Regions from separate parts of the Kitasatospora sp. NPDC051702 genome, predicted to be linked through region 1. Evidence: riboswitches for the same ligand, from Rfam matches in the RefSeq annotation. Region 1 holds a riboswitch; the other holds the start of a gene.
The links. Region 1 has a riboswitch for cyclic di-AMP ahead of AB0N04_RS20700 (LysM peptidoglycan-binding domain-containing M23 family metallopeptidase). Riboswitches for the same ligand answer to the same signal wherever they lie in the genome.
Positions count from the first base shown of each region.

Region 2: linked by a shared signal. The riboswitch ahead of AB0N04_RS19440 (transglycosylase family protein) and the one ahead of AB0N04_RS20700 (LysM peptidoglycan-binding domain-containing M23 family metallopeptidase) in region 1 are both predicted to bind cyclic di-AMP.

Region 1 covers NZ_JBFAZB010000024.1:34,533-39,810, forward strand. The annotation lists gene purB (adenylosuccinate lyase) at 1-454, shown strand, start outside; gene AB0N04_RS20695 (MFS transporter) at 462-1,994, opposite strand; cyclic di-AMP (ydaO/yuaA leader) riboswitch at 2,307-2,490, shown strand; gene AB0N04_RS20700 (LysM peptidoglycan-binding domain-containing M23 family metallopeptidase) at 2,493-3,494, shown strand; gene AB0N04_RS20705 (DUF2470 domain-containing protein) at 3,859-4,578, opposite strand; gene AB0N04_RS20710 (RidA family protein) at 4,724-5,131, opposite strand; gene AB0N04_RS20715 (IclR family transcriptional regulator) at 5,158-5,278, opposite strand, start outside.
Region 2 covers NZ_JBFAZB010000021.1:112,673-117,950, reverse strand. The annotation lists gene eno (phosphopyruvate hydratase) at 1-374, opposite strand, end outside; gene AB0N04_RS19440 (transglycosylase family protein) at 616-1,527, opposite strand; cyclic di-AMP (ydaO/yuaA leader) riboswitch at 1,529-1,699, opposite strand; gene AB0N04_RS19435 (cytochrome P450) at 1,910-3,214, opposite strand; gene AB0N04_RS19430 (SDR family NAD(P)-dependent oxidoreductase) at 3,427-3,846, shown strand; gene AB0N04_RS19425 (MazG family protein) at 3,876-4,901, opposite strand; gene mfd (transcription-repair coupling factor) at 5,038-5,278, opposite strand, start outside.

The sequences.
Region 1 (5,278 bases):
CGTGGTGCGCCGGGTCGCGCTGCCGGACGCGTTCTTCGCCTTCGACGGCCTGCTGGAGACCTTCCTGACCGTCCTCGACGAGTTCGGCGCCTTCCCCGCCGTGATCGAGACCGAGCTGGACCGCTACCTGCCGTTCCTCGCCACCACCAAGGTGCTGATGGGTGCGGTGCGGGCGGGCGTCGGCCGGGAGACCGGGCACGAGGTCATCAAGGAGCACGCCGTCGCCTCCGCGCTGGCGATGCGTGCCGGCGCCCGGGAGAACGAGCTGCTGGACCGCCTGGCCGCCGACGAGCGGATCCCGCTGGACCGGGCCGCGCTGGACGCCCTGCTGGCCGACCGGCTCTCCTTCACCGGTGCGGCCGGTGCCCAGGTCGCCGAGGTCGTCCGCCAGGTGGAGGCCGTCGCCGCCGCCTACCCGGAGGCCGCCAAGTACGCGCCGGGCGACATCCTCTGACGTCGCCTCAGCCCGACGAGGGCCCCGCCGCCGTTCCGGTGGCGGGGCCCTCGTCCGTGTGCACGTGGCCCGGGTCGAGCGGCGGGGTGGTGCCGCAGGTCCACGCGCAGTCCGGCTCGGCGACGGGGTGGTCCTCCGGCGCGAGCACGTTTCCGCGGACGGTGGCGAGGGCGGTCAGCCCGCCGGCGCAGAGCAGACCGGCACAGATCAGCATCGCGGTGTGGAAGGCGGAGTCCACCGCGGACGGCACCCGGTAGGCGTCGCCGCTGAGCCCGGCGAGCGCCGGCAGGGCGGCGACCGCGAGCAGACCGGCCGCGCGGGCGGCGGCGTTGTTGACGCCGCTGGCGATGCCCGCGTGCCGCACCTCGACCGCGGCCAGCACCGTCGCGGTCAGCGGCGCCACCAGCAGGGTCATCCCGCAGCCCATCACCGTCACGGCCGGCAGCACGTCGGCCCAGTAGGTGGAGCCGGCGCCGATGCGCAGCATCAGCAGCACCCCGGCGGCGCACAGCAGCGGCCCGACGGTCAGCGGGATCCGCGGGCCGATCCGCTTGCCCAGCCGCCCGGCGCGCGCCGAGAACGTGAGCATCAGCACGGTGATCGGGACCAGGGCGAGGCCGGAGACCAGCGGGGAGAAGCCCGAGACGATCTGCAGCTGCACGACCAGCAGGAAGAACACCCCGCTGAACGCCGCGTAGACGCACAGGGTGACCAGGTTCACGGCGGTGAACAGCCGGGAGGAGAAGAGGCCGAGCGGCAGCATCGGCTCGGCGGCGCGGCGTTCGACCGTGAGGAAGGCCGCGCCGAGCACCAGCCCGACCGCTCCGGCGAACCAGACCGCGGGGGAGAGGCCCTCCCCGGCGGCGGTCAACGCGTAGGTGAGCGCACCGAGGGCGAGCGCGGCGAGCAGCGCACCGAGGACGTCGAAGCGACCGGTGGCGCTCTCGTCCCGGCTCTCCGGGACGTGCCGGGCGCCGACCGCGACGACGGCGGCCGCCAGCGGCAGGTTGAGCAGGAAGATCCACCGCCAGCCGGGGCCGTCCACCAGCCAGCCGCCGAGGAACGGGCCGACCGCCGCCGACACGCCGCCGAGCCCCGACCACAGGCCGACCGCCGCCGAGCGGTCCTCCGGGTGGAAGACGGCCTGCAGCATGGCGAGCGAACCGGGGGTGAGCAGCGCGCCGCCGATGCCCTGCACGGCGCGGGCCGCGACCAGCACCTGGATGGTGGGGGCGGCGGCGCAGGCCGCCGAGGCGGCGGCGAACCAGACCACCCCGATCAGGAACACCCGGCGCCGGCCGTACCGGTCGCCGAGCGCGCCGCCGAGCAGGATCAGCCCGGCGAGCGTCAGCAGATAGGCGTTCAGGGTCCATTGCAGGGAGGCGAGGGAGGCACCGAGGTCGGTGCCGATCCGGGGCAGCGCGACGTTCACCACGGTGCCGTCGAGCATCGCCATGCTGGAGCCGAGCACGGTTGCCAGGAGTACCCAGCGTCCCTGCGCGGTGCCCAGGCGCAGGGTGCCGGCCGCGGAGGTGGCCACGGCCCGATCCTGCGCCCCGCGGGGCCCGCGTGACAAGGGTCACCGGGGGGTGTGTCGACGGTGTGCGGTGCGTGAGCGAACGGTCGCGCAGCGGTGGCGGGATCGGCGCAGCGTCGTGGATCAGTGGCGCCGGGTGAATGGATTGTGCACGCACGGTGCAGCCGATCATTCGGAGTGTCACGGCCTCGGCGGGGATGGTTGTCCGTTCAAGAGATCGACATTGCTTCACCCGGACGGATGGGTTTTAGTTCAGCGACCGCCCGGCCAGTCCGGACGGATCCGCCGGGTGGAACGCCGAATCCTGCCGCTGCCCGGTGGTTCGAACTGAACTCTGTACGGCAGGAGCGGGGGACCCACAGGTAAGTCGCCGGACCGGGATCGGCACGCGCTTCGCGTACCGGATCCCAGGGCCGGCTTGGGGTGAAGCCGCGCATGCGGCCGGGCAACTCCAGCCCGAACCCGACAGCTCACCTCGCAGGCGTCGGAGAGGAAACTTCCATGCCTGCTCAGGCTCGTCGTATCGCCCTGCCCCGCGCCGCCCGCATCGGCATCGCCACCGCGGTCACCGGGGTCTCCTTCGCCTTTCCGCTCGTGGCCGCCGTGAGCGCCCAGGCGCACACCGCCCCGGCCGCCCCGGCCGCGCAGAGCTCCACCTGGACCGGCGCCACCAGCGTCGACGCCAAGCCGGCCGCCCCGGCCGCCGCTCCCGTCACCGCCCCGGCCCAGGCCGAGAGCTACCGCGTCGTCAGCGGTGACACCCTGTCGAAGATCGCCGACGCCAAGCACGTCGACGGTGGCTGGCAGGCGCTGTACGAGCACAACCGCTCGGTCGTCGGCGGCAACCCGAACCTGATCTTCCCGGGTCAGCACCTCTCGATCGCCGGCCACGCCGCGCCGTCCGCGGACGCCGCCCCGGCGAAGCCCGCCGCCCCGGCCGCCCCGGCCAAGCCCGCCGCCCCGGCCAAGCCGAAGGCCCAGGTGCAGGCCAAGACCGAGGCCGCCAAGCCGTCCGCCCCGGTCCAGACCCAGGTGCAGACCGCCGCCCCGAAGCCGGCCGCCGCCGTCACCGCCGCCCCGGCCGCCGCCAGCACCTCGGGCTTCGTCGCCCCGCTGGCCAACCCGAAGCTGGGCACCGCCTACGGCGTGGCCGGTTCGATGTGGGCCTCCGGCCACCACACCGGCCAGGACTTCGTCGCCTCCACCGGCACCCCGCTGCGCGCCGTCGCCAACGGCGTCGTGGTGAAGGCCGGCAACGGTGGCGCCTACGGCAACGAGGTCGAGATCAAGCTCGCCGACGGCCACTACGCCGAGTACGCGCACCTCTCCTCGATCGGCGTGTCGATCGGTCAGACCGTCACCGTCGGCCAGCAGATCGGCCTCTCCGGTGCGACCGGCAACGTGACCGGCCCGCACCTGCACTTCGAGATCCGCACCGGCTCCGAGTACGGCTCGGACATCGACCCGGTCGCCTACCTGCGGGCGCACGGCGTCGCTCTCTGACCCTGACGGGTCGAGGGCCCGGTCCCGCCGGACGGGCCTTTCGGGACTACCGCTGATGCGGGGCGAAACGATCCTCCGGGATGGTCATGTCGGGTGACCGCTCGACCGGGTGATCGCCGCAACGGCGGACATGGGCGCGGGACACGCCCAGGCCGGCCCGGCTCGCGAGACCTCCCTCGCGAGCCGGGCCGGCCGCTGCCGTTTCCGCCGCCGTTCCCGGGGACGTTCCCGGTGCGTCTCCGCTTCCGGCGCCGGCGCGCGCAACGGGCGGACGCGCCGGGGGTGTGACGTCGGCCCCGGGGGCGTCCGCCGCCTGCCGCCTGTCGGGTGCCGTTCGCCGGGTGCCGTTCGCCGGGCTGCGGGTTCAGAGCCGGTGGACGGGCAGGCCCTGCTCCGCGGCGTTCAGCAGCTCGTGCACCCGCTGGCCGAACTCCTCGGTGTCGGCGACGGGTTCGGGGAAGACCAGGCGGACGTCGCGGTGGCCGTGCGGGTGGTCCAGGCGCAGCACCAGGCCGTGCCGGTCCAGGGCGAGCGGCCGGACGTCCGGCCGCCCGGCGAGCAGCGCCGGGTCGAGCAGCCGGGTGAGGACGGCGACGGCGTCCGCGTGGTCGTCGGCGAGGTGGGTGAGCAGTGCGGCCTCGTACCGGGCCAGCGGGTCGGGCGCGGCGTGGGCGAGGTCGGCGGCGGTGAGGGCGCCGGTGCCGTACGGGGTGGACAGGACGGCGTGGGCGACGTCCACACGCAGGTGGACGCTGATGCCGTCGTCGGCGAGGTGGGCCAGGTGCAGCCGGCCGGCCAGGGTGAGGCGGGCGCGGATCCGGTCGCGGACGGCGACGGGGGAGACATCGGTGACGTCGAGCACGACCGCGAGGCCGTCGGTCTCGCGCGCGGCGGCGGTGGAGAGCGGGGAGCCGAGCGGGGCGCGCAGGCGCAGCCGGGAGCCGTGGACGGAGACCGGGGTGTCCAGGTCGTGGTGCTCGCCGAGGGCGCGGACGGTGAGCGAGGAGGTCGCGGCGAGGAGGCTGTGGACCCGTTCGGCGGTGGTGGGCTCGGGCACCGGGGCGTCGTCGGTGGGCAGACTCATGACGGACCTCCAGTTGGTTAGGTGAGCCTAACCTAATCACCGTGGGAGGGTGTGGCAAGTGCCGCCCCTTCTGCGCCGTCCGAGCGGTGCGCGGAAGGGCCCGGACGCGCGGGGCGTCCGGGCCCTTCCGTCCGGGCGGCGGCGCTCAGCCGATCACGGCCTGGGCGTCGATCTCGACCAGCATCGGCTCCTGCGGCAGCTCGACGAAGACCGTCGTCCGGCAGGGCTTCACCCCGCCGGGCTTCACGTTCTCCTCGATGAACTCCGCGTAGACCTCGTTCATCAGCGGGAAGTCGGCCCGCTGCGTGAGGTAGACCCGGAACATCACCACGTCCTCGATGGTCGCGCCACCGGCCTCGACGATCGCCTTGACGTTCTCCAGCGTGCGCCGGGTCTGGGCCCGCACGTCGCCGCGGTACAGGTACTCGCCGGTCGCCGGATCCTGCGGGCCCTGCCCGGAGACCTGGAGGATCGGGCCCTTGCGGACGCCCTGGGAGAACGTCCAGGCGGGCGCGGGGGCGCCGTCGGTGCGGATCTCGGTCTTGTCGGTCATCGGCTTCCTCGTGTTCTGGCGGTCGGTCAGGTACGGTCCGGGCGGCCGCAGTCGGCCGAGACGGCGCGGGCGGTGGCGAGCAGCTGCGGGAGGAGGTCCAGCACCTGCTCGTAGGGCAGCACGACGTCCGGGACGGAGATGGACGCG
Region 2 (5,278 bases), on a different contig from region 1:
GCCTCGGAGGCGGCGTGCGCCACGGCCAGCGAGACGCCGAGGATCGCGTTGGCGCCGAGCGAGGACTTGTCCGGGGTGGCGTCCAGGTCGAGCATGGCCTGGTCGATCAGGCGCTGCTCGGTGGCGTCGTAGCCGACCAGCTCCGGGCCGATCTGCTCGATGACGGCCAGGACGGCCTTCTCCACGCCCTTGCCGAAGTAGCGGTTCTTGTCGCCGTCGCGAAGCTCCAGGGCCTCGAAGGCTCCGGTGGAGGCACCCGACGGGACAGCGGCACGGCCGGTGCTGCCGTCGTCGAGGCCCACCTCGACCTCGACCGTGGGGTTGCCACGCGAGTCGAGGATCTCACGGGCTACGACGACATCGATGGACGGCACGAGGCATCTCCTTGCGGAAGCAGGGTCCGGCTGACGTTGGTGCTGCCGGCGGGACGATTGCGGAGTCGTTACGACCAGAGCCTAACCGCCCGGGCCCCCGGGGCCACGCTGGCCTCGGTCCCGTCTCAGCGTGTGGCCGCACTACCCACCGGTAGTTCACCCGCCCGCCCGGGCGAACCGGCCCGAATCCGGGCGGAGGGGGACGGATCCCCGCCCCCTCCGCCCGGCGGGCGGGAGCGGCTCAGCCGAGGTGCAGGACCTGGCCGGGCATGATCAGGTTCGGGTCGCCGCCGACGGTGCCGCGGTTGCCGTCGTAGACCGACTGCCAGCCGCCGGTGACGCCCTGGGCGGCGGCGATGGTCGACAGCGTGTCGCCGGACCGGACGGTGTAGTCGTGGCCGCCCTGCGCGGCGGCCGGGGCGGTGCGCACGGCCGGAGCGGGCTGGGCGGCCTGCGGCGCGTAGTGCTGCGGGGCGGCGGCCTGCGGCGCGAACTGCTGGTAGACGCTCTGGTGGCTGGTCCAGTACCAGGTGCCGTTGTTCTGGTACCAGAACACCTTCGCGTCGGCGTCCCAGCCGGCCTTGCCGGAGAAGCCCGGGGCCTGCGGCTGCGCCTGCTGCGGCGCGGGCTGCTGGGCGGCCGGCTTCGGGGCGGCCGGCTGGGCGGGCTTGGCGGCGGGCTGCGCCGGCTTGGCCGCGGGCTGGGCCGGCTTGGCGGCCGGCTTCGCGGCGGCGGGCTTGTCGTCCGAGGAGGTGTCGACGCTCGCCGGCGCGCCGCCCTTGCTCAGGCCGGCCTTCTGCGAGCAGACCGGCCAGGCGCCCGGCCCCTGCGAGGCGAGGACCTTCTCGGCGACGGCGATCTGCTGGCCCTTGCTGGCCTGGTTGGCCTGCGGCGCGTACGCGGTGCCGCCGTACGCCTTCCAGGTGCCGGAGGTGAACTGCAGGCCCCCGTAGAAGCCGTTGCCGGTGTTGATGCTCCAGTTGCCACCGCTCTCGCACTGGGCGACGGAGTCCCAGGCGGAGGCCGGGGCGGCGGAGGCGCCGGTGGCGGTGAGGATCGGCATCGCGAGTCCGACGCCGGCCACACCGGCGACGGCGATGGCCTTCTCGGCCTGGGTACGACGACGGTGGCGGCCAGTTCCAACGAACAGCATGAAGGTCCCTCTCCGCACGCCTGCGAGGTGAGCTGTCGGGTTCGGACCGGGAGGTGGCCCGGCCGCCGTCAGCGGAAACGATTCCGCTCGGGCGGCTTCACCCCAAGCCGTGGGGAAACGGCAACAAACCTGGTTCCCCCGCCCCTGCCCAGGGTTCTGGTCGGTTTCCCGTGACGCGGCGGGCAGGATTCGGCGTCCCGCGCACGAGGTCCGCAGCTGCGAACTCCAGGGAGAGTAGACAGATCCTCAGACCAATCACAAGCTCATATCACCGATATCACACAGAAATCACGGCCCGCGCTCGATCGCCCACCAACCGTGCGGCTATGTCCGGATTGATGGAGGTTCAGCCACCCCTCCAACGGCCGCCGGCGACACCCAGTCAGCGTGTCGGAGGGTCGGAAGGTTCCCGGAGGACGGCCGGCGGCGCGTGCGGGGAACGGCTCTCCGGGCTGAATTCCACCGGGAGTTCCCGCAGTCCCCGCATGATCAGGCCACCGCGCCAGCGCAGATTCTCCGGGCTTTCCGCCAACTGCAGATCCGGCAGCCGGGAAAGCAGCGTGGCCAGCGCGCTCCGGCCCTCCAGCCGGGCCAGCGGGGCCCCGATGCAGTAGTGGATCCCGTGGCCGAAACCCAGGTGCGGGTTGTCCGTTCGCGCCAGGTCCAGGGTGTTCTCGTCCGAGAACCTGGCCGGATCCCGGTCCGCCGCGGCCAGCACCACCAGCACCGGGTCCCCCACCGGGATGTCCACCCCGCCGATCGACACCGGCCGGGTCGCGAACCGCCACGTCGCCAGCTCCACCGGCCCGTCGTAGCGCAGCAGTTCCTCGATCCCGGTCTCCAGCAGCGCGCTCTCGCCGCGCGCCACCGACTCCTGCAGCAGCCTGCGCTGCTCCGGGTTGCGCAGCAGCGCGTACGTCCCGTTGCCGATCAGGTTGACGGTCGTCTCGAAGCCCGCGAACAGCAGGATGAAGGCCATCGCGGCGGCCTCGTTCTCGGTCAGGTGCTCCCCGTGGTCGCTCGCCCGGATCAGGCCCGAGATCAGGTCGTCCCCCAGGTCCGCCCGCTTGCGGTGGATCAGCTCCAGCAGGTACGCCCGCATCCGCTTCACCGCCCGGCCCACGCCGCCGCGCTGGCCGCCGCCGTGCCGGATCATCATCCCCGCCCAGTCGCGGAAGTCGTCCTGGTCCTCGGCCGGCACGCCCAGCATGTCGCAGATCGCGTAGATGGGGAGCGGGAACGCGAACTCGTGGATCAGGTCCGCCGACCCGCGCTGCGCGAAGCCGTCGATCAGGCGGTCCGTGAGCTGCTGCACCCGCGGCTCGAACTCCGCGACCCGGCGCGGCGTGAACGCCTTCGACACCAGGCGGCGCAGCCGGGTGTGGTCCGGCGGGTCGATGTTCAGCAGGTGCGTCATCAAGTCCGCCTGGCGCTCCCCCGGGATGCCGACCCGGCCGGTGCGGTGGGCCTGCTCGCTGTGGTGCGCCGGGTTCTTCGACAGCCGGCCGTCCGCGAGCGCCTGCCGCGCGTCCGCGTACCGGGTCACCAGCCAGGCCTCCACCCCGCTGGGCAGCGTCGTGCGGTGCACCGGGGCGTGCTCGCGCAGCCAGGCGTAGGCGGGGTACGGATCTGCGGCGAACTCCCAGGTGAAGAGCTGCGGGGCGGTGGGGGCGGGCTGCGCTGACATGGACCGACCGTATCCGGTGCACCGGGGCCCGCCGCCCCGCGGACGCGGGTTCCGGGACGGACCCTTGGACAGGTCTTAACCGTAGGGCGGGCGTGAGCCTGGTCACCTGAGGGGTAATCCCTGTTGCGGAGGGTCAGGTCGTGCCTACGATCCTCCGCAGAAATCGTGGGCGCCGGTGCGGTGTCGCCCACAGGGAGGAGCAGACCATGCGGGTGAGCGGGGCAGTCGTCGTCATCGCGGTACTCGACGGCGGGTCGGGAGCCGACCTCGCCCGCCGGTTCACCGCGGCCGGCGCCGCCGGTGTGCTGATCGCCGACCAGCACGTCGGCGTGGCCGAGGACCTCGCCACCGAGCTCGACCGGCCGGGCTGCCCGGTCGTCGGCGTCGGCGGGGACATCCGCCGCCCCAGCGACGTCGCCGCCCTCGTCGACACCGCCGAGAAGCACCTGGGCCCGATCGACCTGTTCTGCGTGGCCGGCCCCGGCGGCGAGCGGATCGTCTCCCTCGCCGACCTGCCCGACCACCTCGACCTGGAACGCCTCGCCGAGCTGCTCGCGCTCGTCGGCGAGGCCATCGGCGAGGTCGTCCCGCCGCAGCGGCGGCCGGTCGGGAGCACCGCCGCCGCGGCCTGAGCCGGCCCCTCCGCCCGCCGGCCGGCCGGCTACTCGCCGGCCGGTTCGAGGCCCTCGGCCGCGCGCACCGCGTCCCGGTACCCGCGCGCGGCCGACCGCAGCGCCGCGTCCACGTCCACCCCGGCGTCGTGCGCCCGCTGCACGACCGCCAGCAGCAGCCGGCCCGCCGACTCCGCCGTCAGCCCCCCGGGCAGCTCGTACGGCTCGTCCGGCACGCCCGCGAAACCGGCCTTGCGCACCCGCGACACCAGCTTCGCCGCGTACGCCAGCGACGGCAGCCCGGCCGGCACGCCGTCCAGCACCGACTCCCGGTCCGACTTCTCGGCCGCCTTCAGCTGCTCCCAGTTGGCCTCCACCTCGGCGGCGCCCTCCGCGGTGACGTCACCGAAGACGTGCGGGTGCCGGTAGACCAGCTTGTCGACGAGGTCGCCGGCCACGTCGTCGATCGAGAACGCCTCCGACGGGTGCTCCTCGGCGATCCTGGAGTGGAAGAAGACCTGGAGCAGCACGTCCCCCAGCTCCTCGCGGAGCGTCTCCCGGTCCCCCTCCTCGATCGCCTCGACGAGCTCGTACGCCTCCTCGACCAGGTACTTCACCAGGCTCTCGTGCGTCTGCTCGGCGTCCCACGGGCAGCCGCCCGGCGACCGCAGCCGGTCCATCACCGAGACCAGGTCCAGCAGGCGCGCCCCCGGGAGGTCGTAGGAGCCCGGCAGCACCTCGATCTCCGGCACCTCGCCCGCGTGCTCCACGGCCAGCCGGGCCAGGGCGTCCGTGAGCCCCGGATCCCCGTCCGGACTCCCCAGCCACACCGTCGCCCCGGTCTCCGCGGGCGCGGTCAGCAGCCGGGCCAGGGCCGGCGCCGACCCCGGCGCCACGACCTCCACCACGACCCCGGCCTGCCGCACCGCCGCCACCTGCGGGTGCCCCTCGTCCGCCACCAGCACCCGGCCGGCCGACCGCAGGGCCTCCCACGCCGGCCACGCCAGCAACCCGGGGGCCACCCGGTGGGTGGTGGTCAGCAGGATCAACTTCGCGCCCGGAACATTCGTCGTCACACCCCCGAACCTACCCGTCCGCGCCCCCGCCCCGGGCCGGAGAAGGGCAACTGCGCCCGACTCCCGACCGGCCGCCGCGGACACGCGACGGCCGGCCCGGGCCGGGCCCGGGACCGCCGTCGCCCGCCGCCGGGCGCTACTTCCTCGAACCCGCCAGGTCGTCGAACATCGCCGACAGGAACTCGCCGCACCAGCCCAGCAGCTCCCGGCCGACCAGCGGCTTGCCGCCGATCCGCCCGGTGCTCGGCCGCGGCACCAGCAGCTGCTGGGCGGCCGCCTTGACCTGGCTGCGCGGGTAGAGCCGGTTCAGCCGCAGCTGCTGGGACTCCCGCAGCTCCACCGGCCCGAACCGGACGTTGGCACCCTGCAGGGTGATG